Regions from separate parts of the Kitasatospora sp. NPDC086009 genome, predicted to be linked through region 3. Evidence: riboswitches for the same ligand, from Rfam matches in the RefSeq annotation. Region 3 holds a riboswitch; each other region holds the start of a gene.
The links. A riboswitch is a leader RNA that binds a small molecule or an ion and turns the genes downstream of it on or off. The one in region 3 is predicted to bind cyclic di-AMP.
Positions count from the first base shown of each region.

Region 1: another riboswitch for cyclic di-AMP. It lies ahead of ACIF6L_RS25075 (transglycosylase family protein); the one in region 3 lies ahead of ACIF6L_RS09285 (transglycosylase family protein).
Region 2: another riboswitch for cyclic di-AMP. It lies ahead of ACIF6L_RS29065 (peptidoglycan DD-metalloendopeptidase family protein); the one in region 3 lies ahead of ACIF6L_RS09285 (transglycosylase family protein).

Region 1 covers NZ_JBITSA010000012.1:6,984-16,729, forward strand. Annotated here, with positions in the region: gene eno (phosphopyruvate hydratase) at 1-1,081, opposite strand, end outside; gene ACIF6L_RS25075 (transglycosylase family protein) at 1,337-2,263, opposite strand; cyclic di-AMP (ydaO/yuaA leader) riboswitch at 2,268-2,440, opposite strand; gene ACIF6L_RS25080 (cytochrome P450) at 2,714-3,988, opposite strand; gene ACIF6L_RS25085 (SDR family NAD(P)-dependent oxidoreductase) at 4,147-4,581, shown strand; gene ACIF6L_RS25090 (MazG family protein) at 4,799-5,818, opposite strand; gene ACIF6L_RS25095 (hypothetical protein) at 6,401-6,994, opposite strand; gene ACIF6L_RS25100 (hypothetical protein) at 7,436-7,603, opposite strand; partial or broken gene ACIF6L_RS25105 (phosphatase PAP2 family protein) at 7,539-7,940, shown strand; gene ACIF6L_RS25110 (response regulator) at 8,034-8,759, opposite strand; gene ACIF6L_RS25115 (sensor histidine kinase) at 8,767-9,746, opposite strand, start outside.
Region 2 covers NZ_JBITSA010000015.1:34,236-43,981, forward strand. Annotated here, with positions in the region: gene ACIF6L_RS29050 (MarR family winged helix-turn-helix transcriptional regulator) at 1-114, shown strand, start outside; gene purB (adenylosuccinate lyase) at 242-1,672, shown strand; gene ACIF6L_RS29060 (MFS transporter) at 1,680-3,218, opposite strand; cyclic di-AMP (ydaO/yuaA leader) riboswitch at 3,529-3,689, shown strand; gene ACIF6L_RS29065 (peptidoglycan DD-metalloendopeptidase family protein) at 3,694-4,728, shown strand; gene ACIF6L_RS29070 (DUF2470 domain-containing protein) at 5,104-5,823, opposite strand; gene ACIF6L_RS29075 (MFS transporter) at 6,051-7,265, shown strand; gene ACIF6L_RS29080 (RidA family protein) at 7,360-7,776, opposite strand; gene ACIF6L_RS29085 (IclR family transcriptional regulator) at 7,844-8,605, opposite strand; gene ACIF6L_RS29090 (sugar kinase) at 8,602-9,746, opposite strand, start outside.
Region 3 covers NZ_JBITSA010000003.1:14,320-24,065, forward strand. Annotated here, with positions in the region: gene ACIF6L_RS09275 (hypothetical protein) at 1-850, shown strand, start outside; gene ACIF6L_RS09280 (hypothetical protein) at 1,020-3,158, opposite strand; cyclic di-AMP (ydaO/yuaA leader) riboswitch at 3,551-3,709, shown strand; gene ACIF6L_RS09285 (transglycosylase family protein) at 3,696-5,000, shown strand; gene ACIF6L_RS09290 (hypothetical protein) at 5,180-5,380, shown strand; gene ACIF6L_RS09295 (LacI family DNA-binding transcriptional regulator) at 5,440-6,459, opposite strand; gene ACIF6L_RS09300 (alpha-amylase family glycosyl hydrolase) at 6,485-8,197, opposite strand; gene ACIF6L_RS09305 (carbohydrate ABC transporter permease) at 8,239-9,147, opposite strand; gene ACIF6L_RS09310 (sugar ABC transporter permease) at 9,187-9,746, opposite strand, start outside.

The sequences.
Region 1 (9,746 bases), on a different contig from region 3:
TCATGCAGCGGTAGCCGTTGCGCTGGGCCAGCTCGACGGCGTCCAGGGTCTCGGTCAGCGAGCCGATCTGGTTCACCTTGACCAGCAGCGCGTTGGCGGTGCCGGTCTCGATGCCCTTGGCCAGGCGGGCCGGGTTGGTGACGAACAGGTCGTCGCCGACCAGCTGGACCTTGTCACCCAGCTTGACGGTCATGGCCTTCCAGCCGTCCCAGTCCGACTCGTCCAGCGGGTCCTCGATGGAGACCAGCGGGTACGCGGCGACGAGCTCGGCGTAGTACTCGATGAGCTCGGCGGCGGAGAGCGCCTTGCCCTCGAACTGGTAGGCACCGTCCTGGTAGAACTCGGAGGCGGCGACGTCCAGGGCGAGCGCGATGTCCCGGCCGGGCACGTAACCGGCCTTCTGGATGGCCTCGGTGATGAGGTCCAGGGCCTCGCGGTTGCTGTCCAGGTTCGGCGCGAAGCCGCCCTCGTCGCCGAGGCCGGTGGACAGGCCGCGCTCCTTCAGCACGCCCTTGAGGGTGTGGTAGACCTCGACGCCCCAGCGGACGGCCTCGGAGAAGGACTCCGCGCCGATCGGAGCGATCATGAACTCCTGGATGTCGACGTTGGAGTCCGCGTGCGAGCCACCGTTGAGGATGTTCATCATCGGGACGGGCAGGACGTGGGCGTTCGGGCCGCCCAGGTAGCGGAACAGCGGCAGGTCGCTGGCCTCGGAGGCGGCGTGCGCCACGGCGAGCGAGACGCCCAGGATCGCGTTGGCGCCGAGCGAGGACTTGTCCGGCGTGGCGTCCAGGTCGAGCATGGCCTGGTCGATCAGGCGCTGCTCGGTGGCGTCGTAGCCGACCAGCTCGGGGCCGATCTGCTCGATGACGGCCAGGACGGCCTTCTCCACGCCCTTGCCGAAGTAGCGGTTCTTGTCACCGTCGCGAAGCTCCAGCGCCTCGAAGGCACCGGTGGAGGCACCCGACGGGACAGCGGCACGGCCGGTGCTGCCGTCGTCGAGGCCGACCTCGACCTCGACCGTGGGGTTGCCACGCGAGTCGAGAATCTCACGGGCTACGACGACATCGATGGACGGCACGAGGCATCTCCTAGCGGAAGCAGGTTCGGCTGACGATGGGTGCTGTCGGCCGGATGGTTGCGGAGTCGTTACGACCAGAGCCTAACCGCACGGGCTCCCGGGACCACGTCGGCCTCGGTCCCGTCTCAGCGTGTGGCCGGGCTACCCACCGGTAGTTCACCTGGTTGTCCCACGAAATGCGGCCGGATGCGGACGAAGGGGGCCGAACCGGCCCCCTTCGTGGCGTCACCGCAAGGGGAGTCACCACACGGGCGGTCAGCCGAGGTCGAGCTGCTGGCCCGGGAGGATCAGGTTGGGGTCGGTGCCGACGGTGCCGCGGTTGCCGTCGTACAGCGTCTGCCAGCCGCCCTCGACGCCCTGGGCGGCGGCGATCGTCGACAGGGTGTCACCGGACTGGACGGTGTAGCCGTGCCCGGTGCGCTGCTGGGCGGCGGGAGCGGCCGCGGCCGGGGCGCCGTGGGCGGCGGCGGGGCGGCTGTCCTGGCCCGCGTACCCGCTCGTCTGCTGGGTGGCCTGCTGACCGGCGTACTGCTGGTAGACGCTCTGGTGGCTGGTCCAGTACCAGGCGCCGTCGCTCTGGTACCAGAAGACCTTCGCGTCGGCGTCCCAGCCCGGCTGGCCGGCGAAGCCCGGAGCCCGGCCGTCCTGCTGGGCGGGCTGCTGGGCGGCGGGCTTCGGGGCCTGCTGCTGGGCCGGCTTCTGGGCGGGCTTCTGCGCCGGCTTCTGCGCGGGCTTCGACTGGGCCGGCTTGGCGGCGGCCGTCGGCTCGGCGTCCGAGGAGGTGTCGACCGAGGCCGCCGCCCCGCCCTTGGCCAGGCCCGCCTTCTGGGAGCAGACCGGCCAGGCGCCCGGCCCCTGCGAGGCGAGGACCTTCTCGGCGACCGAGATCTGCTGCGCCCGGCTGGCCTGGTGGGCCTGCGGCGCGTACGAGGTGCCGCCGAACGCCTTCCAGGTGCTGGAGGTGAACTGGAGGCCGCCGTAGAAGCCGTTGCCGGTGTTGATGCCCCAGTTGCCGCCGCTCTCGCACTGGGCGACCGCGTCCCAGGTCGAGGCCGGGGCGGCCGAGGCGCCGGTGGCGGTGAGGAGCGGCAGGGCGAGTCCGACGCCGGCCACGCCGGCAACGGCGATGGCCTTCTCGGTCTGGGTGCGACGACGGTGACGGCCGGTTCCGACGAAGAGCATGGGGAAGTCCTCTCCGCACGCCTGCGAGGTGAGCTGTCGGGTTCGGACCGGGAGGTGGCCCGGCCGCACGACGCGGACGCCTTCTGCCCGCGTGGGCGGCTTCACCCCAAGCCGTGGGGGACGGCAACAAACCTGGTTCCCCCGCCCCTGCCCAAGGGTTCTGGTCGGTTTCCCGTAACGCGGCGGGCAGGATTCGGCGTTCCGCGCACGAGGTCCGCAGCTGCGAACTCCAGGGAGGGTAGACAGATCCTCACATCAATAACAAGCTCATATCGCAGGTATCACACATAAATTACGGCGCGTGGCCGATCGCCTACCAACGACAGAGCTATGTCCGGTTTGATGCTGATTCATACCCGCTGCCAGGGCGTGTCGGCGACATCCCGTCAGCGTGTCGAGGTCTCGGCGCGACGAGATCGAGACACCACCGTGGGCGCCGGACGGATTTGCTCAGAGCCCGTCCACCGGTGCAGCGGAGGGCTTCTCGGGGGTGAATTCCACCGGGAGATCGCGCAGTCCACGCATGATCAGGCCACCGCGCCAGCGGAGCTCCTCCGGGCTGGCGGCGAGTCGCAGATCGGGCAACCGGGTGAGCAGGGTGGTGAGCGCCGCGCGCCCCTCCAACCGGGCCAGCGGCGCACCGATGCAGTAGTGGATGCCGTGCCCGAAGCCGAGGTGCGGGTTGTCCGTCCGGGCCAGGTCGAGGGTGTTCTCGTCGGCGAACCGCGCCGGGTCCCGGTCCGCCGCCGCGAGCACCACCAGCACCGGATCGCCGACCGGGATGTCCACGCCGCCGATGGTCAGCGGGCTGGTCGCGAACCGCCAGGTGGCGAGCTCCACCGGCCCGTCGTAGCGCAGGAGTTCCTCGATACCGGTCTCCAGCAGCGCGGTCTCGCCGCGGGCGATCGAGTCCTGGAGCAGCGCCCGCTGCCCGGGGTTGCGCAGCAGGGCGTAGGTGCCGTTGCCGATCAGGTTCACGGTCGTCTCGAACCCGGCGAAGAGGAGGATGAAGGCCATCGCCGCGGCCTCGTTCTCGGTCAGGTGCTCACCGTGGTCGCTGGCCCGGATCAGCCCCGAGATGAGGTCGTCGCCGGGATCGGCCCGCTTGCGGTGGATCAGCTCCGCCAGGTAGGCGCGCATCCGCTTGACGGCGCGTCCCACCCCGCCGCGCTGCCCGCTGCCATGGCGGATCATCATGCCCGCCCAGTCCCGGAAGTCGTCCTGGTCCTCGGCCGGCACGCCGAGCAGGTCGCAGATCGCGTAGATCGGCAGCGGGAAGGCGAACTCGTGGATCAGGTCCGCCGAGCCGCGCTCCGCGAAGCCGTCGATCAGCCGGTCGGTGAGCTGCTGCACCCGGGGCTCGAACTCCGCCACCCGGCGCGGCGTGAACGCCTTCGAGACCAGCCGGCGCAGCCGGGTGTGGTCCGGCGGGTCGATGTTCAGCAGGTGGGTCATCAGATTGGCCTGGCGCTCGCCGGGGATGCCGACCCGGCCGCTGCGGTGGGCGTGCCCGCTGTGGTGGGCCAGGTTCTTCGAGAGCCGGCTGTCGGCGAGCGCCTGCCGGGCGTCCGCGTACCTGGTCACCAGCCAGGCCTCGACCCCGCTCGGCAGGGTGGTGCGGTGCACCGGTTCGTGCTCCCGCAGCCACGCGTACGCCGGGTACGGGTCGGCGGCGAACTCCCAGGTGAAGAGCGGCGGGCGGGCTGAATCGGGCTGAACTGGCATGTGTCGACCGTATCCGGTGGGGAACCCCGGCGTGGCAGGCGTGAGCCTGGTCACCTGAGGGGTAATCCCTGTTGCGGAGGGTCAGGACCTGCCTACGATCCTCCGCAAGCAAAATGCGTGGGCGCCGGTGCGGAGCCGCCCACAGGGAGGAGCGCACCATGCGGGTCACCGGGGCAGTCGTGGTCATCGCCGTACTCGCCGGCGGGTCGGGAGCCGGCCTCGCCCGCCGGTTCACCGCCGCGGGCGCCTCCGGCGTCCTCATCGCCGACCAGCAGGTCGGCATCGCCGAGGACCTCGCCACCGAACTCGACCGGCCGGGCTGCCCGGTCGTCGGCGTCTGCGGCGACATCCGCCGCCCGAGCGACATCGCCGCCCTGGTCGACACCACCGAGAAGCACCTCGGCCCGATCGACCTGTTCTGCGTCGCCGGGCCGGGCGGCGAGCGCGTCCTCTCCCTCGCCGAGCTGCCGGACCACCTCGACCTGGAGCGACTGGCCGAACTGCTCGCCCTGGTCGGCGAGGCGATCGCCGAGGTCGTCGACGAGGTGGTCCCGGTGCAGCGCCGGGCGGTGGAGGACGTGGCGGCGGTCTGACGGGGGGCGCGGCGGTTCGCGGTGCGGGCGGCGTGCCCGGGCGGCGGTCGCGGTGCGGGCGTGCCCGGGCGCGGGTCTCGGCCCGGGCGTGCCCGGGCGGCGGTCGCGGTGCGGGCGTGCCCGGGCGCGGGCCTCGGCCCGGGCGTGCCCGGGCGGCGGTCGCGGTGCGGGCGTGCCCGGGCGCGGGTCTCGGGCGTGCTCCGGGGGCCGCTCGGGGCTACTCGGGCTTGAGCCCCTCGGCGGCGCGCACGGCGTCCCGGTAGCCGCGCGCGGCCGCCCGGAGCGCGGCGTCCACGTCCACCCCCGCGTCGAACGCCCGCTGCGCCACCGCGAGCAGCAGCCGGCCCGCCGACTCCGCCGTGAGCTCCGCGGGCAGCTCGTAGGCCGCGTCCGGCACACCGGTGAAGCCCGCCCGGCGCACCCGGGACACCAGCTTCGCCGCGTACGCCAGCGCGGGAAGACCGGCCGGCACGCCGTCCAGCACCGACTCGCGCTCCGACTTCTCGGCGGCCTTCAGCGCCTCCCAGTTCGCCTCCACCTCGGCGGCGCCCTCGGCCTCGACGTCCCCGAACACGTGCGGGTGGCGGTACATCAGCTTCTCGACGATGTCACCCGCCACGTCGTCGATGGAGAACGCGTCGGTGGGGTGCTCCTCGGCGATCCGGGAGTGGAAGAAGACCTGGAGCAGGACGTCGCCCAGCTCCTCCCGGAGCGTGTCGCGGTCCCCCTCCTCGATCGCCTCGACCAGCTCGAAGGACTCCTCCACCAGGTACTTCACCAGGCTGGCGTGGGTCTGCTCGGCGTCCCAGGGGCAGCCGCCGGGCGAGCGAAGGCGGTCCATCACCGAGACCAGGTCCAGCAGCCGCGCGCCCGGCAGGTCGTACGAACCGGGCAGCACCTCGATCTCGGGCACCTCGCCCGCGTGCTCGACCGCGAGGCGCGCCAGCGCGTCGGTGAGCCCGGGGTCGCCGTCCGGGCTGCCCAGCCAGACCGTCGGCCCCGAGGCGGCCGGCTGTCCGGTCAGCAGCCGGGCGAGCGCGGGCGCCGAACCGGGCGCCACCACCTCCACCTCGACCCCCGCCTGCCGCACCGCCGGCAGCTGCGGGTGCGCGGCGTCCCCGGCGAGCACCCGCCCGGCCGACCGCAGCGCCTCCCAGGCGGGCCAGGCCAGCAGGCCGGGAGCCACCCGGTGGGTGGTGGTGAGCAGGATCAGCTTCGCGCCCGGAAGATTCGTCACACCCCGAACCTACCCGGCCCCGGTGAGCCCCCGCCTCCACGTTTCACCCGGCCAGGGGGACGGCGGGGCCGGGTGCCGGTCAGGCCGCGTACCGGGTATCGCCCGGCCCGGGGGCGGGTGCCGGTCAGGGTCCGGCAGCGCACTCCGCCCGGCCCGACGGGCGACAAGCCCCCCGTGCGGCGGGACCACAGCACCGGACCGGCCCCACCGCCGCACTCCGCCCGCCCCCGAGGGCGAGGCTGGCCCGGGTGTCGGCCGCGCCCCACCGCCGCGATCCCCCCCCCCCCCCGACACAGAGGGGCAGCGGCAGGCCCCGGTGCCGGTCCGGCTCCGCCCCCTCGGTCGAAGGACGGCGGCAGGCCCATGGGTCCCCGCTCCTCCCGTTCGGCCGCAGCGGCGCGGGCCGGTCGCGCGGCACGGAGTGAGAAGTCGGCCGGTCCGACTTCCCGTGCCCGTCGAACCTGAGGGCCAGCCGGCATGGGCCCCCGCCCGCCCCGTTCCGCCGCAGGGGCGCGTACCGGTCGCGGCGCGCGGAGTGGGAAGTCGGCCGGTCCGACTTCCTGTGCTCGTCGGGCCGGAGGGTCAGCCGGCCAGCCAGGGCGGGGTGTCGGGGAGGAGGGCGACCCGGTCGGCGTTCCAGGTGCCGTAGCGGGGGTTGACGCGCAGGTGGAGGGCGGCTTCGGCCAGGGCGAGGCGGACGGTGTGGTCGCCCGCCGGGGTGGCGGCGTCCTGGCCCGTGGCGGCGGCGAGGCGGCGGATGCTCAGCTCGCGACGGAAGTAGTCGTCGACCCCGGGACCGGCGACACCCCGGGCGGCCAGGACGCGGGCGAGCGGGCCGGCACCGCCGTACCGGTCCTGCGCCGCCGTCCGGGCCGCCGCCACCTCCGCACCGTCCACCGCGAGCCCGCGGTCGGCCGATGCGCGGGCGACGACCGCGTCGAGCACCAGGTCCGCGACGGCCCGTCGTACCAGTCCGTCCGGCGGCCGGCGGGCGTCCGCGGAGGCGCCGCCGGCCACCTCACGCAGCTCCGCGACCCGGGCCTCGACGGCCGCCACCGGGATCCGCCGGCCGTCCAGCACGGCCGCCGTGCCCGGCGTCAGCCCGTCGGCCCCGCAGGCGGCCAGCGTCGGGACGGCGAGCAGGGCGCCGACGACGACGGCGGTCCGACGGTGCATGGCTGGTCTCCGGGGTGGGGCGGCAGGCGTTCGGAGGCGCCTTCCCGCGAGCGGCCGGACGGTGTCCCGAGGGTAGGGCGGCCCGGCCCCCTCGGCGCGGACCGTGCCCCGAACGGCTCACCCCGCGTGCGGCGTCAACCCCGACGATCGTCCAGGTCTCCCCCTGCCTTTCGACCCGGGCCTCGGTCCCCCGGCCACCCCTACCGTCCTGACCATGACGAACAGGGCCAGGAAGAGAGCGGTCAGGACGAGGACGGTCGAGGCGGACGCGGTCGGGGCCGGAAGGGCCGGGGCGAGCAGGGCGACCGGCACCCGGGTGGCGGTCGCGGTGGCGGTGCTGGGTGCGGGCACCGCCGTGGTCGGGTGGCTGGCACCGACAGGCGGTGGGCGGGCCGGGCACGGCGGGCCGGTACGGGTGACCGGCGGCGCGTCCGCCGACGGCTACCGGCGGGTGGCCGATGTCGTCGTCGACGCGCCGCACCGGCTCGCCTCGCTGCTGGAGCCCGCCAGCGAGGCGGGGTTGCTGGTGCTCGGGCTGCTGCTGGTGCTCTGCTGGTGGACGGCCCGGGGCCGACGCGCCGCCGACGCGGTCGCGGGGGTCGCGCTCACCGGCCTCGGTACCGTCCTCGCCTACGGGGCGAGCGAGGTGCTGAAGGTCGTGGTCGACGAGGAGCGGCCCTGCCGCGCCCTGCCCGACGCCCTGCCCGACGCGCTGTCGGCACACCCCGTCGTCGCGCACTGCCCGTCGCCGGGCGACTGGTCCTTCCCCAGCAACCACGCGACCCTGGCCGCCGCCCTGGCGACCGGTCTGGTCCTGCTGCGGCCGCGCTGGGCCCTGCTGGTCGTCCCGGTCGGGGTCGCGACGGCCGCGCTGCGGGTGGCCGCCGGGGTGCACTATCCGCACGACGTGGTCGCCGGGGCCGTTCTCGGCGGGGCGATCACGGCGGCGGTGGTCGTCGCGCTCCTGCCGCTCGCCACGGCGGCGGTGGCATCGCCGGTCGGGATACGGGTGCTGGGCCCGCTGGCGGCGGCGCGGCCGTCAGGCGCGCGGACCGCCCGCGCACGTTCCGCCGGTGGTCAGGCCGGCCTCGTGGGCGAGGACGGCGGCGGCCGCCCGGTTGGCCACTCCGAGCCGCGCCAGGACGGAGCTCACATGGGCTTTCACGGTGCCCTCCACCACCCCGATCCGGCGGGCGATCTGCCCGTTGGACAGTCCGGCGGCGATCAGCGTCAGCACCTCCCGCTCCCGGGTGGTCAGCGCGGCCACCTGTTCAAGCGCGGCGGAACGGCGGTCGGCCGGCCCGCCGGCTCCGGTGGCGGCGAGGTGGGCGACCACGCGCGCGGCCACCTTGGGTGAGAGGTAGGCGGCGCCGTCCGCCACCGCCCGCACCCCGGCGATCAGTTCCTCCGGCTCACCCGACTTGATCAGGAACCCGTTGGCGCCACCGCCGAGGGCCCGCAGGATGAAGTCGTCCTCGCCGAAGGTCGTCAGCATGACGATCCCGGTGGCCGCGCCGGAGCGGCGGATCTCGGCGGCGGCGGTGATGCCGTCCGTGCCGGGCATCCGGATGTCCAGCACCACGACATCGGGGCGGTGGCGGCGGACCAGCTCGACGGCGTCCCGGCCGTCCCCGGTCTCGGCGACGATCTCGATCCCCGGATCGGTGGTGAGCACGGCGCGGACGCCGGCCCGGACCATCGGCTCGTCGTCGGCGATCACCACCCGGATCGGTGTACCGGCGGCGGCCCGCTCGCCGCCGCTCATCCGGCGCTCACGCGATCAGCGCTTCCAAGGAGATCAGTACGTCCCGTTGGAAGCAGAGCCGGTACGCATCGCCGGAACGGTCGTCGTCGAACGGCTCGGCGGTGATCGCGTAGTACTCGCACGTCACTCCTTCTCCCCGGGGTGGCGGGTTCCCCACGGACGGATGGTACGGAAACTGATGGGCAGGCAGAAACCGCTGGACCGTCGCCCGGTCCTGACCGATCCGCAGCGACGCGTAGTCCGCCGGCTCCAGCACGGCGCGGCCGGCGGTGTAGATCGTCCACCCCCGCAGGACGGCGGTCAGCGCCAGCACGGTGACCAGTGGCACCAGTACGGTCGCCGCCATCATCCGGCCCACCCGGCGGCGGGCGCGGCTGAGTTCACGGATGGGGGAAACCGGGGCGGGCCCGGGCGGCGGAGTGACGGCGGCGCCGGCGCGCGGCAGGTGGGCGAGCACCTCGAACCCGCCGCCCTCGGCGCGCGGCCCGTACCGGAAGGTGCCGCCGGCCAGTCTGACCCGCTCGGCCAGGCCGATCAGCCCACGGCCGCCCGCGTTCGGTGCTGCCGGTGCTGCCGCCGGACCCACCGGTGGCGGCCCGTTCACCACCTGGACGCGGACGCCCTCCGGCCTGTGGGCGACCCGCACGCCGACCCTCGCCTGAGGGGCGTGCTTGGCCGCGTTGGTCAGCGCCTCCTGGGTCACCCGGTACACGGCGTGCTCCACCGCGCGCGGCAGAGCGTCCGCCGGGCCCGTCATCGTCAGGCGGACCTGCAGACCGGCGGCGGCCGCCTCCTCCACCAGGTGGGCGACCCCCGCGTCGGCGGGGCCCCGGGCGGCCTCGCCCGCCGCGTCCGTCTCCTCCCGGAGGATGCCGATCACCTCGGCAAGGCGTTCCACGGCCGCTCCGGCGCCCTTGCGGATCTCCTGGGCCGCCTCCCGGTGCGCCGGGGCGAGGTCGGGTGCCAGCTTCAGGGCACCGGCCCGCA
Region 2 (9,746 bases), on a different contig from region 3:
AGCCGTACCCACCAGGCCTTCGAGGCGATGACGGACGAGCAGCGGATCTCGCTGCACTCGATCTGCGCGCAGGTGCTGCCGGTCCTCGCCGGGCGCTCGCCCGGCACGGTGTAGCGGTTCGGCGGCACACAGCGGCACACAGCGGCACAGCGGCACGGCGATCGGCCGGGGCGGGCGGGGGAGGCGGCAGCGCCCGGTCCGCCGCCGCTCGCGCTGACCTCGGCTGTTAGGCTTGCGAAGCGTGAGCGCGAAGCCCCAGATCCCCAATGTCCTGGCCTCCCGGTACGCCTCGGCGACCCTGGCCCAGCTGTGGTCCCCCGAGCACAAGGTGGTCCTTGAGCGCCACCTGTGGCTCGCCGTCCTGAAGGCCCAGCAGGACCTCGGCGTGGAGGTGCCCGCGGGCGCCGTCGCCGACTACGAGCGGGTGATCGACCAGGTCGACCTCGGTTCGATCGCCGCCCGCGAGCGGGTCACCCGGCACGACGTGAAGGCGCGGATCGAGGAGTTCAGCGACCTCGCCGGCCACGAGCAGATCCACAAGGGCATGACCTCCCGGGACCTGACCGAGAACGTCGAGCAGCTGCAGATCCGCCAGTCGCTGGAGCACGTCCGCGACCGCACGGTCGCCGTGCTGGTCCGCCTGGGCCGGCTCGCCGCCCAGCACTCCGAGCTGGTCATGGCCGGCCGGTCGCACAACGTCGCCGCGCAGGCCACCACCCTGGGCAAGCGCTTCGCGACCGTCGCCGACGAGGTGCTGGTCGCCTTCCGCCGGCTGGAGGAGCTGATCGCCCGCTACCCGCTGCGCGGGATCAAGGGCCCGGTCGGCACCGCCCAGGACATGCTGGACCTGCTCGGCGGCGACACCGACAAGCTCGCCGAGCTGGAGCGCCGGGTGGCCGGTCACCTCGGCTTCGACCACGTGCTGACCAGCGTCGGCCAGGTCTACCCGCGCTCGCTGGACTTCGAGGTGCTCACCGCCCTCGTCCAGCTCTCGGCCGGGCCGTCCAGCCTGGCCAAGACGATCCGCCTGATGGCCGGCCACGAGCTGGTCACCGAGGGGTTCAAGGAGGGCCAGGTCGGCTCCTCCGCGATGCCGCACAAGATGAACACCCGCTCCTGCGAGCGCGTCAACGGCCTGGCCGTCATCCTGCGCGGGTACGCCTCGATGACCGCCGAGTTGGGCGGCGACCAGTGGAACGAGGGCGACGTCTCCTGCTCGGTGGTCCGCCGGGTCGCGCTGCCGGACGCCTTCTTCGCCTTCGACGGCCTGCTGGAGACCTTCCTGACCGTCCTCGACGAGTTCGGCGCCTTCCCCGCCGTGATCGAGGCCGAGCTGGACCGCTACCTGCCGTTCCTGGCCACCACCAAGGTGCTGATGGGCGCGGTGCGGGCGGGCGTCGGCCGGGAGACCGGGCACGAGGTCATCAAGGAGCACGCCGTCGCCTCGGCGCTGGCGATGCGGGCCGGCGCGCGGGAGAACGAGCTGCTGGACCGGCTGGCGGCGGACGCGCGGATCCCGCTGGACCGGGCTGGGCTGGACGCGCTGCTGGCCGACCGGCTCTCCTTCACCGGCGCGGCCGGTGCCCAGGTCGCCGAGGTGGTCCGCCAGGTCGAGGCCGTCGCGACCGCCTACCCCGAGGCCGCCAAGTACGCCCCGGGCGACATCCTCTGACGTTGCTTCAGGCCTTCGTGGGCCCCGCCGCCGATCCGGTGGCGGGGCCTTCGCCGTGTCCGGCGGCGGCATGGCCCGGATCCAGCGGAGGGGCGGTGCCGCAGGCGTAGGTGCAGTCCGGCTCGGCGACCGGGTGGTCCTCGGGGGCCAGCACATTGCCCCGGACGGTGGTGAACGCCGTCACCGCGCCGGTGACCAGCAGCCCGGCGCAGATCAGCATCGCGGTCCGGAAGGCGGAGTCCACCGCGGCCGGCACCCGGTAGGCCTCGCCGCTGAGCCCGGCCAGCGCCGGCAGGGCGGCCACCGCGAGCAGCCCGGCCGCGCGGGCGGCGGCGTTGTTGACGCCGCTGGCGATCCCGGCATGCCGGACCTCCACCGCCGCGAGCACCGTCGCGGTCAGCGGCGCGACCAGCAGGACCATCCCGCAGCCCATCACGGTGGCGGCCGGCAGCACGTCCGTCCAGTACGAGGCGTCGGAGCCGATCCGCAGCATCAGCAGGACCCCCGTCGCGCAGAGCAGCGGCCCCACGGTGAGCGGGAGGCGCGGGCCGATCCGCTTGCCGAGCCGGCCGGCCCGGGCGGACAGCGCGAGCATCAGCACGGTGATCGGCAGCAGGGCGAGCCCGGAGACCAGCGGGGAGAAGCCGGAGACGATCTGCAGCTGGACGACCAGGAGGAAGAAGACGCCGCTGAACGCCGCGTAGACGCAGAGGGTGACCAGGTTCACCGCGGTGAACAGGCGGGAGGAGAAGAGGCCGAGCGGCAGCATCGGCTCCGGGACGCGGCGTTCGACCACCACGAAGGCCGTGCCCAGCAGCAGGCCGGCCGCGCCGGACACCCACACCACGGCCGAGAGCCCGTCGCCCGCCGCGGTCAGCGCGTAGGTGACCGAGCCCAGCGCGAGCGCGGCCAGCGCCGCGCCGAGGACGTCGAACCGGCCGGTCGCGCTCTCGTCCCGGCTCTCCGGGACGTGCCGGGAGGCCACCGCGACCACCAGGGCGGCGAGCGGGACGTTCAACAGGAAGATCCACCGCCAGCCGGGGCCGTCCACCAGCCAGCCGCCGAGGAACGGGCCGATCGCGGCGGACACCCCGCCGAGGCCGGACCAGAGGCCGACCGCCGCCGAGCGGTCGTCAGGGTGGAACACCGCCTGGAGCATCGCCAGCGAGCCGGGGGTGAGCAGCGCCCCGCCGACGCCCTGCACCGCGCGGGCGGCGACCAGCACCTCGATGGTGGGGGCCGCGGCGCAGGCCGCCGAGGCGGCGGCGAACCAGAGCACGCCGATCAGGAAGACGCGGCGCCGGCCGTAGCGGTCACCGAGCGCGCCGCCGAGCAGGATCAGGCCGGCCAGGGTGAGCAGATAGGCGTTGAGCGTCCATTGCAGGGCGGCGAGCGGAGCGCCGAGATCGGTGCCGATCCGGGGCAGTGCGACGTTGACGACGGTGCCGTCGAGCATCGCCATGCTGGAGCCGAGCACCGTCGCCAGTAGTACCCAGCGGCCCTGCGCGGTGCCCAGGCGCAGGGTGCCGGCCTCGGAGGTGGCCACCGCCTGATCCTGCGCTCCGGGAGGCGACGTGACAAGGGTCACCGGGGGTGTGTCGGCGGATGGCTTTCCGTAGGTGATCGCATGCGTACGGACACCGAAATCGGCGGAGCGTCGTGGATCAGTGGCACGCGGTGAATCGATTGTGCACATACTGTGCAGCCGATCATTCGGAGTGTCACGGCCTTCCCGGTAGTGGTTGTCGATTCAAGAGATCGACATTGCTTCGCCCGGGCGGATGAGTTTTAGTTCAGCGACCGCCCGGCATTGGACCGGGTGGCCACCGGGTGGAACGCCTAGTCCTGCCGCTGCCCGGTGGTACGAACCGAACTCTGTACGGCAGGAGCGGGGGACCCAAAGGTAAGTCGCCGGACCGGAATTCACGGTCCGGCTTGGGGTGAAGCCGCGCTATGCGGCCGGGCAACTCCAGCCCGAACCCGACAGCTCACCTCGCAGGCGTCGGAGAGGACAGTTCGCCATGCCCGCACAGGCTCGTCGTATCACCCTGCCCCGCGCCGCCCGCATCGGCATCGCCACCGCCGTGACCGGCGCCGCTTTCGCCCTCCCGCTGGTGACCACCATCAGCGCCCAGGCCCACACCGCCCCGGCCGCCAAGCCCGCGCAGACCTCCACCTGGACCGGCGCCACCAGCGTCGATGCCGCGCCGGCCGCTGCCGCGCAGCCGGCCGCCGAGGCCGCCAAGCCGGCCGCCGCGCCGGCCGAGGAGAGCTACAAGGTCGTCGGCGGGGACACCCTGTCGAAGATCGCCGACGCCAAGCAGGTCGAGGGTGGCTGGAAGGCCCTCTACGACCACAACCGCTCGGTCGTCGGTGCCAACCCGAACCTCATCTTCCCGGGTCAGCAGCTCGCGCTGGGTGCCAAGGCCGCCGCCGCTCCGGCCGCCGCCGAGGCCGCCAAGCCCGCCGCCCCGGCCGCCAAGCCGCAGGTCTCGCAGGACGCGCAGAAGCCGGCCGCCCAGCACGCCGCCCCGAAGCCGGTCCAGGCCGCCAAGCCCGCCGAGGCCCCGGCCGCCAAGCCGGCCGCCCCCGCCGCCAAGCCGGCCGCTCCGGCCGCTCCCGCGGCGCCGGCCGCCGCGGCCAGCACCTCGGGCTTCGTCGCCCCCCTCGCCAACCCGAAGCTCGGCACCGCCTACGGCGTGGCCGGCTCGATGTGGGCCTCCGGTCACCACACCGGTGCCGACTTCGTCGCCTCCACCGGCACCCCGCTGCGCGCCGTCGGCGCCGGCACCGTGGTGAAGGCCGGCAACGGCGGCGCCTACGGCAACGAGGTCGAGATCAAGCTCGCCGACGGCCACTACGCCGAGTACGCGCACCTGTCCTCGATCGGTGTGAAGATCGGTCAGACCGTCACCGCCGGCCAGCAGATCGGCCTCTCGGGTGCCACCGGCAACGTGACCGGCCCGCACCTGCACTTCGAGATCCGCACCGGCTCGGAGTACGGCTCGGACATCGACCCGATCGCCTACCTGCGGGCGCACGGCGTCTCCCTCTGACCTGAGGTCGGACTTCCGCTGGGTGCGGGGCGTACGACCTCCCGGGATGGTCATGTCGGGTGACCGCTCGACCGGGTGATCGCCGCACCGTCAGCGGATCATGGGCGCGGGACACGCCCTGGCCGGCCCGGCTCGCGAATTTCCTTCGCGAGCCGGGCCGGCCTTTTTCGTGCCCTTCTGACAGGCAGATGCCCCCCCGCGATCAGGGTTTCCGTCCGGCTTTTCCGAGTGGTCGGTTCCGTCGTGCGGAAGGCCTTTCCGGAAGGCCTTCCTGGGGGCCTTCCGGGCGATGACGACGGGCCGTCCGCGGTCGGACGGGCCGTCAATTCTCGGTCGGCGGTCGCGGTGAAAGGAATGGGCCGCCCCGGCGGGGGGTCAGGACCGGTGGGCGGGCAGGTCGCTGTTGGCGGCGGTCAGCAGCTGGTGCACGCGGTGGCCGAACTCGTCCGCGTCGCGGGCCGGCGCGGGGAAGACCAGGCGGACGTCGCGGTGGCCGTAGGGGTGGTCCAGACGGAGCACCAGGCCGTGCCGGTCGAGGGCCAGCGGGCGGACGTTGGGGTGTCCGACGAGCAAATCGCGGTCCAGCAGCCGGGTGAGCAGGGCGAGGGCGTCCGGGTGGTCGTCGGCGAGGTGGGTGAGCATCGCCGCCTCGAAGCGCGCCAGCGGGTCGGGCGCGGCCAGGGCGAGGTCGGCGCCGGTGAGGGCGGTGGTGCCGTACGGGGTGGAGAGGACGGCGTGCGCGACGTCCAGCCGCAGGTGGACGCTGAGGCCGTCGTCGGCGAGGTGGGCGAGGTGCAGCCGGCCGGCCAGGGTGAGACGGCCGCGGACGCGGTCGCGGACGGCGACCGGGGCGATGTCGGTGAGGTCCAGGACGACGGCCAGGCCGTCCTGCTCGCGGGTCACGGCGAGGGTGAGCGGCGAGTCGAGCGGTGCGCTCAGGCGCAGCCGGGAGCCGTGTACCGAGACCGGGGTGTCCAGGTCGTGGTACTCGCCGCAGGCCCGGATCACCACGGAGGACGTGGTGCTGAGCAGGCTGCAGACCCGTTCGGCGGCGGTGGGTTCGGGCGCCTCGACGTCGACGGGGCTGGGGCTCATGACGACCTCCGTTGGTTAGGTGAGGCTAACCTAATCACTTCGCCAGGGGAGGGCAAGGTGCGCGCGGGTGGTTGGCGGGTCGCGCTGGAGGGTGCGCGGGTCCAAGGGGTTGCAGATGGAGATAGCGAGCGCTTGCAAGTATCTGGCGTTCGGTCGTATTGTCGACGCTGGTAGTTGCACACGCAATCTTCTGTACGCTTCTGTACGCTCTGGAAAGCGGTCCCCTCATGCCCCTCGCGCTCCTGGCGCTGGCGATCAGCGCCTTCGGCATCGGCACCACCGAGTTCGTGATCATGGGCCTGCTGCCCGAGGTCGCCGGCGACTTCTCGGTGTCCATCCCCACCGCCGGCCTGCTCATCTCCGGCTACGCACTCGGTGTCGTGATCGGCGGCCCGCTGCTCACCGTCCTCGGCACCCGGATCCCCCGCAAGGGGATGCTGCTGATGCTGATGGGCCTGTTCATCGCCGGCAACCTGGTCTCCGCCGTCGCGCCCGCCTTCGGTCTGCTGCTGGTCGGCCGGGTGCTCGCGGCCTTCGCGCACGGCGCCTTCTTCGGCATCGGCTCGGTGGTCGCCGCCGACCTCGTCGCCCCGCACAAGCGGGCCGGCGCCATCGCCCTGATGTTCACCGGGCTCACCGCCGCCAACGTGCTCGGCGTGCCGATGGGCACCCTGCTCGGCCAGCACTTCGGCTGGCGCTCCACCTTCTACGTGGTCGCGGCGCTCGGCGCGATCGGCTTCGCCGGCATCGCGGCCCTGGTGCCCGTCCAGCCGCGCGCCGAGGACACCCGGCTCGGCCCGGAGCTGGCCGTCTTCCGCAAGCCGCAGATCTGGCTCGCGCTGAGCATGACGGTGCTCGGCTGGGGCGGCATCTTCGCGATGTTCACCTACATCACGCCGATGATGACCGAGATGGCGGGCTTCGCCCCCTCCAGCGTGACCTGGCTGCTCTTCCTGTTCGGCGTCGGCCTGTTCATCGGCAACCTGCTCGGCGGCTGGTTCGCCGACCGCGCGCTGATGCGGAGCCTGTACGTGATCCTGGCGGTGCTGGCGGTGCTGCTCTTCGCCTTCACCCTCGCCTCGCACAGCAGGGTCGGCGCGATCGTCGCCATTCCGCTGATCGGCGTGTTCGGCTTCGCGACCGTCGCACCGCTGCAGAAGCGGGTGATGGACCAGGCCGCCGGCGCGCCCACGCTGGCCTCGGCCGCCAACATCGCGGCTTTCAACCTGGGCAACGCGCTCGCCGCCTGGCTCGGCGGGCTGGTCATCTCGTCCGGGCTCGGCTACGACGCGCCGAACTGGGTGGGCGGGCTGATGGCCGCCGCCGCCCTGGGGGTCGCGCTGCTCTCCGGCGCGCTGGAGCGTCGGGGGGCCGGCGCCGGTGGCAGGGTCGTGGCGCGCGGTGGAGCGGCCGCCGAGGAGGCGGTCACCGCCGGGCGGTGAGCGCGGAACGCGCGGGGCCCGGACACTCGTCCGGGCCCCGCGCGTCGTGTCGCGGCGGGTCAGCCGATCACGGCTCGCGTTTCTCGGTGGCCGGTCAGCCGATCACGGCCTGTGCGTCGATCTCGACCAGCATCGGCTCCTGCGGCAGCTCGACGAAGATCGTGGTGCGGCAGGGCTTCACACCGCCCGGCGCGATGTTCTCCTCGATGAACGCGGCGTAGACCTCGTTCATCAGCGGGAAGTCGGCCCGCTTGGTCAGGTAGACGCGGAACATCACCACGTCCTCGATGGTGGCGCCGCCGGCCTCCACGATCGCCTTGACGTTCTCCAGCGTGCGGCGGGTCTGGGCCTTCACGTCGCCATGGTGCAGGTACTCGCCGGTGGCCGGGTCCTGCGGGCCCTGGCCGGAGACCTGGAGGATGGGGCCCTTGCGGACGCCCTGGGAGAACATCCAGGCCGGGGCGGGGGCGCCGTCGGTGCGGATCTCGGTCTTGTCGCTCTGGTCGCTCATGGGCTTCCTCGGTTGGTGGTGGCGGGTCGGCAGGTCCGGGGCCGGCGGGGCCGGCCGGTTCGGCGGGTCAGCCGGTCTGGGGAGCCTGGGGGTTCTGCCCGCAGTCGGCGGAGACGGCGCGGGCGGTGGCGAGCAGCTGGGGCAGCAGCTCCAGCACCTGTTCGTAGGGGAGGACGACGTCGGGGACGGAGATCGAGGCGGCGGCGACGACGCGTCCGCTGGCGTCGCGGATCGGCGCCGCCACGCAGTTGATGAAGGCCTCGTGCTCGGCGTGGTCCTGCGCCCAGCCCTGGGCCGCGACCTTCTCCAGCTCGGCGAGCAGCGCCTCGGGAGTGGTCAGGGTGCGGGCGGTGTGCGGGGTGAAGTCGATGCCGGCCACCACCCGGCGCCGCTCGGGCACCGGCAGGTCGGCGAGCAGCACCTTGGAGACGGCGGCGCTGTGCAGGGCCGCCCGCAGGCCGATCCGCGAGTACATCCTGACCGGGTGGCGCGAGTCGTACTTGTCGATGTAGACGACCTCCCCGCCCTCGTACGCGGCCAGGTGCACGGTCTGGCCGGTGGCGGCGTTCAGCTCGGCCAGGTGCGGCGCGGCGATCCGGCGGACGCCGCGCTGCTCCAGGGCGAGGCCGGAGAGGGCGAAGAGGCCGGCACCGAGGTGGTAGCGGTAGGCCGGGTCGCGGTAGACGAATCGTTCCTCTTCGAGGCTCTGGAGCAGCCGCAGCACCGTGGTCTTGTGCACGCCGAGCACCTCGGCGAGCTGGTCCAGCGAGCGCTCGCCCTCGCCGAGCTCGGCGAGGATGCGCAGGGCGCGGGTGACGGTCTGGCTCATCGTGCTCCAAGGGCCGGGGAGGCGGCCGGTCGAGGGTCGGTGACACCGCCCCCGGTCACCGGCGCCGCCGTCGCGGACGGGACCGGCCGGGGCGGCGCCGCCGCGGGCAGTACGGGGGACACGATGCCATCCGCGGAGACCCGGGTGGCGGCCCACTCCCGGGGGGAGGCGTTCAGCAGCGCGGCGACCACCGGCTCGGGCGGCAGTTCGGCCTGGTCCCCGTGGGCGGTCAGCGCGCAGGCGGCGCTGAGGTGGCCGAGCCGCAGCCGGCGGCGCTGGTCCAGGCCGCGGACGGTGGCCGCGAGGTAGCCGGCCGCGAAGGCGTCGCCCGCGCCGGTGGCCTCGACCACCTCGACGGCGAGGGCCGGTTCGGTGACGGCCGCGCCGTCCCGCTCCAGCGCGGTGACCGTCCGGGCGGCGTCCTTGACCACCACGGTGGCGGGGGAGGGGAACCGGCGGCGCAGCGCCAGCGGGTCGCCGGTGCCGAAGGCGGCCTCGCCTTCGTCGGCGCCGAGCAGCAGCAGATCGGCGGCGTCCAGCAGTGGGGGGAGGACGGCCGGGTCGCGGTTCAGCCAGAGCGCGGGGCGCCAGTTCAGGTCGAAGCTGGTCAGCCGGCCGGGGCGGCGGTCGGCGAGCAGGGCGCGCAGCAGGGCCAGGCAGTCGTCGGACAGGGCAGCGGTGATGCCGGACAGGTGCAGCAACCGGGCACCGGCGAGCAGGCGGACGGCGGCCGGGTCGTCCAACAGGGCGGGCGAGAGCGCGGCGGCGGCCGAGCCGCGCCGGTGGTAGTGCAGCCGGCTGCGCCCGGGACCGAGGTCGTGCCGGGCACCGGTGGAGCCGCCGACCTCCTTGAGGTAGAGGCCGGTCGGGCGGTGCGGGTCGACGGCGACCGCCGAGACGTCCACCCCGCGGGCGGCGACTTCGCCGACCAGGCGGCGGCCGAAGCCGTCGTCGCCCACCCGGCTGATCCAGGCGCTCGACACGCCGAGCGCCGTCAGGGCGCCCGCCACGTTGGACTCGGCGCCGCCGACCGAGAGGCGGAAGTTCTCCACCGCCTCCAGCGGGCCCGGCCGGTCCGGCAGCAGGACAGCCATCGACTCGCCCACGCAGACCGCCGTCGGGGTCCCGGGCGTCGGGCGCG
Region 3 (9,746 bases):
ACGCCCCGAGCGCCCCGAGATCCCGGCCGGATCCCCGGCCCTGGTGCTCGCGGTGCCCGCGACCGCCGGGCCGGAGTCCCGTTCCGTGGTCGAGGAACTGCTGTCGATCGTACGCAGCGAGCAGAACGGCGTGCAGACCGCGGCCGGTTACCTCGACAGCGGCGCGGGCGGGAGCGAGCCCGGCCGTGACGAGTACTCCGTCGCCGAACTGCTGGCGCACGCCGCCGAGTCGGGCCTGCCCGCCCCGGTCGTGGTGCCGCTGGTCCCCGGCCCGCACGGTTTCCTGACCGAACTGCACGCGCTGGCCGCCGAGTACGGCGCCCACGTCACCGATGTCCTCGGCCCGCACCCGCTGCTCGCCGAGGCCGTCCACGTCCGGCTCTCCGAGGCGGGGCTGGCCCGCGCCGACCGCGCCCGGCTGTTCGCCATCGCGACGGCCGCGGACGGCGTCGTCCTCACCACCGTCGGTGGCGAGGAGGCCGCCGCGGCGGCCGGGATCACCGGTGTGCTGCTGGCCGCCCGCCTCGCGGTGCCGGTCGTGCCCGCCGCGCTCGACGTGCCCGGCTCGGTGGCCGCCGCCGTCGCGCACCTCAAGGAGACCGGCTCCCAGCGCCCCGCGCTGGCCCCGCTGGTGATCGGCCCGGAGGCCGACTCCGAGCTGCTCGCCACGGCCGCCGAGGAGACCGGCTGCCCGAGCGCCGCGCCGCTCGGCGCCTACCCCACGGTGGGCCAGCTGATCGCCGCCACCTACCTCGCCGTGCTGCCGGCCGTCGCCCCCGAGGCGTTCGCCGCGCAGGCCGCCGCCGAGGAGGCCGCTGCCCAGGAGGCCGGGGAGCCCGCCGCCGAGTAGCGGACCACGAACGCCGAAGGGCCCGGAGCGCACCCGCTCCGGGCCCTCGCCGTACCCCCCGCCGTACGTGTCCCCGCCGCACCGGCCCTCTCCGTACGGGCCCGCGCCGCACCGGCCCGCGGCGCGTCGGTGCGGGCCCCGGCGGGCCCCGGCCGGCCTCAGGTCCGCCTCAGGTCCGCCCGCCCACCCGGCCGGTGGCCGCCGCCGCGTCCTTGAGCCGCAGCGCCGGCAGCTGCACCGGCCGGGACTGCGCGGCGAAGGCGGCCACCGGCACGCCGGTGGCGTTCCACGGCGACCGCCCGCCGTCACCGTCCGCCTTGCGCACCTGGAGCACCTCGGTCTGCCCCGCCCGGCGCAGCAGGATGTTCTTCGGCGGCGCCGACTCCGGGTCCATCCAGAGCTCGTTGCCGTCGAACTCGCAGTCCAGGACGAGGATGTCGTCCGGCTTGCCGTCCGGGGTGGCCCGGAAGGCGATCCCGGCCCGGCGGTGGCCGGTGAACCGGCTGCGGCTGAAGGTGACCGCCTCCCCGGCGAGTTCGTGGCGCGCGGTGGAGACGCCGTAGTCGCTCTGCCCGGCGGCGTCGATCAGCAGGCCGTCGAAGAGGGTCCCCTTGTCCCGGCCGAGCGAGTGCAGCGCCACTCCCCCGCCGCCGTTGCCGTACAGCACGCTCGCGGTGTAGTCGAAGTCGTTGAGGTAGGCGCCGTGCTCGATGCCCCACCCGCCGTTGTGGTAGGCCGCGAACTCGGTGACCACGTGGTGCTGCTGGGCGTTCAGCCAGACGAAGATGCCGTCCCGCAGGTTGTTGTGGGCCAGGCAGCGCTGGAACGTCCAGACCCCCTCGCTGTTCTCCGGCCACTCGAAGCCGGAGGCGCCGTCGGCCCCCTGGACGCCGACGGCCACGCAGTCCAGCGCCTTGCCGCCGGTGCCGGCGCCGAGGTTGAAGCCGGTCAGCCGGTAGGCCCGCGGGTTGGGCTCCAGCCGCGTGCGGGAGGCGACGCAGGACTCGTAGACGATGTCGTCGGAGGGCTGCTGCGGGGTGCGGGTGTCCGGCGGGCCGTCCCACCAGTAGGCGTCCTCCCAGGTGTCGTGGCTGATGCAGCTGCGGAAGGTGATGCCGTGGCTGGCGTGCGGGACGAAGGCGTGGCTCCCCGCGTCGCGGACCACCAGGCCCTCGACGACGGTGCCCCGGGTGGTGTCGCCCAGCATGTGGAAGTGCAGCCCGTACCGGCCGAGCACCGGGGCGGTCACCGGGGCGCTGCCGTCCGGGCCCTTCCAGGACTCCGCGGTGTCGGTGCGCGGGCCGACCCAGCGCAGCGCCGCATGCCGCAGGTCGGCCCGGCGGGAGGTGGTGAGGTGGACGTGGGCGCGGCCCTCGGCGGTGCCCTCGATCCGCACGCTGCGGGTCAGGTTGAGCACCTCGGCGCCGACCGTGACGCCCCCTCCGGCGCCGACCCGGGGGTGCGCGTACGTCAGCGGCGCCTCCAGGGTGACGGTGGATCCGCTGACGGCCCGGACGACGGCGAGGTCGTAGCGGGTGGAGAAGCCGTCCTCGCCGGGCGGGCCGGTCGGGGTGACGGCCAGTTCGTCGCCGGGCAGCCAACCGGTGGGCGGCGCGGCCAGGCTGACGGTGGTGTCGCCCGCCGCGAGCGCCCGGTCGGCGCGCCCCCAGGCGGTCTTGGCCGCGCCGTCCAGCCGCAGGTACCCGGCGCCGGTGACCCAGAGGCCGACGTCGGTGTCGACCACCTTCATGCCGTCCCCCCGGAAGCGCCGCTCGTCGACGGCGGGGAAGCGCACGGTGTGCACGGCGGCGCCCTCGGGGGCGAGCGCGAGGGTGCCGCGGATCTCGACGTTGCCCGCGGCGGCGAGGGTGAGGCTGCGGTCGGCGGCGAAGGTGAGCGCACCGCCCGGCTCGACCAGCAGCGAGCCGATCGCGGCGTCGGTGTCGAGCAGCACCCGGTCGGTGATCCGGACGGCGCTCTGCGGTCCGGGTACCCGGCCGCCCCAGCCGGCCGGGTCCGACCAGGGGCGGCCGCCCTGGTCGGGGGTGGGTGCGGGGGCGGCTCCGGCGGTGGGCTGCCCGGGCGCGGCCGTCCCCTCGGCGGGGGCGCCGTCGGTGGTGCCCCCGGGCGTCCCGGAGGGCGACGCGGCGCCGTGCCGGTGCTCCGCGGCCGGGTCGGCCGCTCCCGGCGCCGTGGCGGGGTCCTCCGCGGCGGCGCCGGGCGCGGAGCGGCCGTCCAGGGAGCGCCGCAGTGCCTCCTCGCCGCCGACCGCCGCGAAGACCGTGCCGACGGCGAGCCAGCGCAGCATCGTCCGCCGGGGCAGGGGAGTTCGGGGCTCGGCGGGCGGGATGTCCGCTCTGCGGTGTTTTGCCCGGCGGTGCGTTCCACGCGGCCGCTCGGCCGGCGCGCCGGCCTCGGGACCCTCGTCCATGGCCATCGCTGCGAAGCCCTCCCCCCAGACGGCCGCGTCGGTCCTGACGCCCTGAAGCATAGGCAGTTGCCGTGGCTCCGAAGGGCGTTGCGCGAAATCGGTCATTTCTGATCATGGTGGACAGCCATTCAGCACGCTCTTCATAAACTGTGATGACCGTCACACATGTTTGCGGTTTGAACTTAAGTCTGCTTAACGTGCTCCCCGTTCGTGGCCACACGGACCCAGCCCACCCGCAACGCCGAGTCCTGCCGTCGGGTGCGCTGGCAGCGCAGAACGCACCACGGCAGGAGCGGGGGAACCACAGGTAAGTCGCCCGGGACCGGTTCGTACCGGTTCGGGGCTAGGGGTGAAGCCGCGTCCACAGCGCGGCCGGGCAACTCCAGCCCGAATCCGACAGCTCACCTCGCAGGCGTGGGAGAGGACCGCGTCACCATGCTGCCCACCAACGGCACCCGCCTGTCCGGCCGCACCCGCCGAGCGATCGCCACCCTCGGCGTCGTCGGCATCGGCCTCACCGTCCCCTGCCTCACCGCCGGCTCCGCCTCGGCCGCCTCCGTCGCCACCTGGGACAAGGTCGCCCAGTGCGAGAGTACCGGCAACTGGAGCATCAACACCGGCAACGGTTTCTACGGCGGCCTCCAGTTCACCAACTCCACCTGGGCGGCGTTCGGCGGCACCAGCTACGCCGCGCGTGCCGACCTCGCCACCAAGGACCAGCAGATCGCGGTCGCCGAGAAGGTGCTCGCCGTCCAGGGCCCCGGCGCCTGGCCCGTCTGCTCCGTCCAGGCCGGTCTGACCAAGGGCGGCACCCCGGCCGCCGTCGACACCGCGACCGCCGCCAAGCCGGCCGCCCCGAAGGCCACCCCGGCCCCGGTGCAGACCCCCGCCCCCGCCGCCAAGCCGGCCGCGCCCAAGGCCGCCCCGAAGGCCGCCGAGACCCCGGCCGCCGCCGACTCCGCCCAGCCGTCGCAGGGCCGGAACTGGCAGCAGTACCGTCAGGACGCGCAGGCCTCCTCCGACTACACCGTGGTCGCGGGCGACTGGCTCTCCTCGATCGCCGACAAGAACAACATCCAGGGCGGCTGGGAGCGGCTCTACGAGCTCAACCGCGGCACCCTCGGCGACGGCCCGCACGTCATCTACCCGGGCCAGCACCTGAGCCTGGGCGACCGCGCGAAGACCCGGGCCTCGGACGAGTCCGGCCAGGGCTTCGACTGGTTCAACCGCTCCTCGGGCGCCACCGGCAAGGCCGACGGCTCCACCGCGACCGCCACCAAGCCGGCCGCGCAGACCCAGGCTCCGGCCGCCAAGCCCGCCGCCCAGGCGTCGGCCGAGGCGCCGGCCCAGGCCGCCACCGGCAGCATGGCCGCCGCGGTCTCCTTCGCCCAGTCGAAGGTCGGCCAGGCCTACGTCTACGGCGGTACCGGCAACGGCGGTTGGGACTGCTCCGGCCTGACCCAGGCCGCGCTGCGCGCCGCGGGCGTCTCCGTCCCGCGGGTCGCCGCCGACCAGGCCGCCGCCAGCACCCACGTCTCGCTGGACGCCCTCAAGGCCGGCGACCTGCTGTTCTGGTCCAACAACGGCCAGGACTCGGGCGTCTACCACGTCGCGCTCTACATCGGCGACGGCAAGTACGTCGAGGCCGCCAACCCGAGCGTGGGCGTGCGGACCCAGACCATCGCCAACTGGGCCCCGGACTTCGCCGGCCGGGTCTGATCCCGCCTGCGGTCCGCACGCGGTCCGCGCCACCCGCCGCAGCCCCCGGGGAGAGTCTGGTCGCTCCTCCCCGGGGGCTCCGGCACGCCCGCGCGCAGGATGGCCCGGGCCCGGGCCCGGGCATGGCCAAAGCCGGGCCCGGCGGGCATGCTGCTGCTCTGCACCCGAGGAGGAGTCACATGGCCCAGGTCACCGTCACGCTCGACGCCAATCTCGCGATCGACGCGATGATGCTCTCCGGCACCAGGAACCCGCAGGACGCCGTGGAACTGATCCTGCGCGACTACCTCGCCCGGGGGCGGCGCACCGAGAGCCGGACCGGCGAGGCCGCCGACGGGCAGCGGACCGGACAGCAGCGCCCGACCGCGCAGGAAGGCTGAGGGCGGACAGGACGGGGCCCCGGAGGACTGGATCGTCCTCCGGGGCCCCGGTCGTCGTCTCAGCGGGCGCGGGCGCCCGTGGAACCGCGCATCACCAGCTCCGGCTGGAACATGAACTCACCGCGCTGGGCGGCGTTCGCGCCGACCTCCTCCAGCAGGGCGTCGACGGCGGCGGTGGCCATCGCCTCGACCGGCTGGCGGATGGTGGTCAGCGGCGGCTCGGTGAAAGCTATCAGCGGCGAGTCGTCGAACCCGACCACCGAGACGTCCTGCGGCACGGACAGCCCCCGCTGGCGCACCGCGCGGATCGCCCCGAGCGCCATCATGTCGCTGCCGCAGACGATCGCCGTACAGCCCTTGTCGAGCAGTGCGCCGGCCGCCGCGTGGCCGCCCTCCACGCTGAACAGCGTGTGGTGGACGAGCTCCCGGGCCTGTTCCTCGGTCCGGCCGAGGACCTCCCGCAGGGCCGCCGTGAAGCCCTCGATCTTCCGCAGCACGGGGACGTACCGCTTCTGCCCGACCGCGAGGCCGATCCGCTCGTGGCCGAGCTCGGCCAGGTGCTGGACGGCCATCCACATCGCGGCCCGGTCGTCCGGCGAGATGAACGGCGCGTCGATCTTCTCGCTGAAGCCGTTGATCAGGACGAACGGCACCTGCCGGCCGGTCAGCCGGGCGTACCGGTCGTGGTCGGCGGTGGTGTCCGCGTGCAGGCCGGAGACGAACACGATGCCCGCCACGCCCCGGTCGACCAGCATCTCCACCAGTTCGTCCTCGGTGGAGCCGCCGGGCGTCTGGGTGCAGAGCACCGGGGTGTACCCGTGCCGGCTCAGCACCTGCTCGATCACCTGGGCCAGCGCGGGGAAGATCGGGTTGCTCAGTTCCGGGGTGATCAGCCCGATCAGTCCCGCACTGCGCTGGCGCAGCCTGGTCGGCCGCTCGTAGCCGAGCACGTCCAGCGCCGCCAGCACGGTCTGCCGGGTGGCGGCGGAAACGTTCGCCTTGCCGTTGAGTACGCGGGAGACGGTGGCTTCGCTGACCCCCGCCTGCGCCGCGATGTCTGATAGTCGCGCCGTAGTCACGGTCCCAGAGCCTATTGCAACCACGTCAGACCGCCCACCAGTCGGTGCTGTCCGGTCCGAGGACCGCTTCGCCGCCGGCGTCGGCGGCCTCCGGCGCGGCGTCCGCGGAGGACAGCAGCAGCCGGCCCGGCGCGGGTATCCGCACCGGCTCGGCGGTGGTGTTCACCGTGCAGACGAAGGAGCCGCGGCGGAAGACCAGGGTGCCCTCGGGGCTCGCCAGCCACTCGACCCCGGTGCCGGCGCCCAGCCCGGACTGCTCCCGGCGGATGGCCAGCGCGCTGCGGTAGAGCTCCAGGGTCGACGTCGGGTCACCGGTCTGCGCCTCGACGCTGAGCCCGGCCCACTCGGCCGGCTGCGGCAGCCAGCTGGGGCCGCCGGGGGTCGGGCCGAAGCCGTACGGGGCCTCGGTGCCGGACCACGGGATCGGCACCCGGCAGCCGTCGCGGTAGCCGTCCTGGCCGGCCTTGCGGAAGAAGGACGGGTCCTGGCGGACCTCGTCGGGCAGGTCGGTGACGTCCGGCAGGCCGAGCTCCTCGCCCTGGTAGACGTACGCCGAGCCGGGCAGCGCGAGCATCAGCAGGGTGGCGGCGCGGGCCCGGCGCAGGCCGAGCGCGCGGTCGCCGGGGGTGCGGATCTGGGTGCCCAGGCCCGGCGGGTTGGCGAACCGGGTGCTGTGCCGGGTGACGTCGTGGTTCGAGAGCACCCAGGTGGCGGGGGCGTCGACCGGGCGCATCGAGTCGAGCGACAGGTCGATCACCGAGCGCAGCTCGGCGGCGTCCCAGGAGGTGCCCAGGTACTGGAAGTTGAAGGCCTGGTGCAGCTCGTCGGGGCGCACGTAGTTGGCGGTGCGCTCGACGGTCGGGGTCCACGCCTCGGCGACGCCGATCCGCTGCCCCGGGTACTCGTCGAGGATCTTCCGCCAGCTGCGGTAGATCTCGTGCACGCCGTCCTGGTCGAAGAACGGCATGACGTCGTTGCCGAGCAGCCTCAGCTGGTCGCCGCCGCCGATGTCGGGCAGGCCGGGGGCCTTGACCAGGCCGTGGGCGACGTCGATCCGGAATCCGTCGACGCCCATGTCCAGCCAGAACCGCAGGATCGAGCGGAACTCGTCGGCGACGGCCCCGTTCTCCCAGTTGAAGTCGGGCTGCTCGGGCGCGAACAGGTGCAGGTACCAGTCACCGGGGGTGCCGTCGGGGTTCTCGGTGCGGGTCCAGGCCGGGCCGCCGAAGATGGACTCCCAGTCGTTGGGCGGCAGCTCGCCGTTCTCGCCCTTGCCGGGGCGGAAGTGGTAGCGCTCGCGCAGCGGGGAGGACGGGCCTTCGCGCAGGGCGCGCTGGAACCACTCGTGCCGGTCGGAGGAGTGGTTGGGGACGAGGTCCACGATGATCCGCAGGCCCAGCCCGTGCGCGTCGCGGATCAGCGCGTCGGCGTCCAGCAGGGTGCCGAACATCGGGTCCACCGCGCGGTAGTCGGCCACGTCGTAGCCGGCGTCGGCCTGCGGGGAGGCGTAGAACGGCGAGAGCCAGACGGCGTCCACGCCGAGGTCGCGCAGGTAGGGCAGACGGCTGCGGATGCCGGGCAGGTCGCCCATGCCGTCGCCGTTGGAGTCGGCGAAACTGCGCGGGTACACCTGGTAGATGACCGCATCCCGCCACCAGCCTCTGGACGCGCCGGTGCTTGCCTCGTGGGCGGTGGCGTCGGCGGCGGGCCGGGAGGTGTCGGCCAGGTTCTGGGTCATGGACGGTATCCCTTGGGGACTAGTGGTGAGCGGGTGGCAGGTCAGGACTTCGAGGCGCCGGCGGTCAGGCCGGTCACCAGGTGACGCTGCACCAGGTAGAAGAAGAGCGCGGACGGGATCGCGATCATCACCGCGGTCGCGGCCATCAGGTTCCACTGCGAGTCGTGCTCGCTCACGAAGGTCTGCAGGCCCACCGAGAGCGTGTAGTTGTCGGAGCTGAGCATGAAGGTCGACGCGAAGGGCACCTCGGCCCAGTACGTGAGGAACGAGTAGAACGCGGCCACCGCCAGGCCCGGGCGGGCGAGCGGCAGGATCAGCCGCCAGAAGGTGCCGATCGGGCTCAGCCCGTCGACCCGGCCGGCCTCGTCGATCTCCACCGGGATGGTGTCGAAGTAGCCCTTGAGCAGCCAGGCGCAGTACGGGACGGTGGTGGTGGAGTACACCAGGACCAGGCCGAGGTGGGTGTCCAGCAGGCCGAGCGTCGACATGATCGTGTACATCGGCACGATCAGCACCGCGATCGGGAACATCTGCGTCACCAGCAGCGACCACATCAGCGGCCGGTGCCCGGGGAAGCGCATCCGGGAGACGGCGTAGCCGGTGGTGGCGGCGAACATCACGCCGATCACGGTGGTGACGCCGGCGACGATCAGCGAGTTGCCGAACCAGGTGAAGAAGTCGGTGTCGTTCAGCACCGTCGTGTAGTTCGACAGCGTCATCTTGTCGAGGATGTCGCCGGGGTGGAGGTAGTCCGTCTTGCCCGGGCCGAGCGAGACGTACAGGATCCACAGCACCGGGAAGAGCGCGATCAGGCTGGCCGTGATCAGCGCGCCGTGCGAGAGCGCGGTGGCGAGCGGGGACTTCCGGCCGCGGGGCCGTACCTTCCCGGCGGTGGCGGGGGCGCTCGCCGCGGTGGCGGCGACGCGGGGTCGTTCGGTGGTGGTACTCATCGTGCTACCTGCCTTCGTGGGTCGCTGGGGTACGGGGCGTCAGCCGTTGGCCTGCTCGTTGCGGGCCAACCAGCGCCGGTAGAAGGTGGTGAAGACGATCAGGATGGAGAGCAGGATGACGCCGTAGGCGGCGGACTGCGCGTAGTCCCGCGGCTGCTGGCCGAACCCGAGGTAGTACGCCCAGGTGACCAGCAGCTGGGCGTCCGGCGCGCCGGTGCCGAACAGCAGGAAGATCACCGCGAACTGGTTGAACGTCCAGATCACGCCGAGCAGGACGACCGTGGAGGAGACGGAGCGCAGCCCGGGCAGGGTGACGTACCGGAAGCGCTGCCAGGCGGAGGCGCCGTCCATCTCCGCGGCCTCGTACAGCTCGGCGGGGATCGACTGGAGGCCGCCGAGCAGCGAGATCATCATGAACGGCACGCCGACCCAGGTGTTGACCAGGATCGCGGCGGCCTTCTGCGCGAACGGGTCGGAGAGCCAGCTGGGTTCGGGCAGGTGCAGGAAGCCGAGGACGCTGTTCAGGGCGCCGCCGTCGGCGAGCATCAGCCGCCACGAGAAGACGGTGACGAAGGTCGGCACGGCCCAGGGCAGGATCA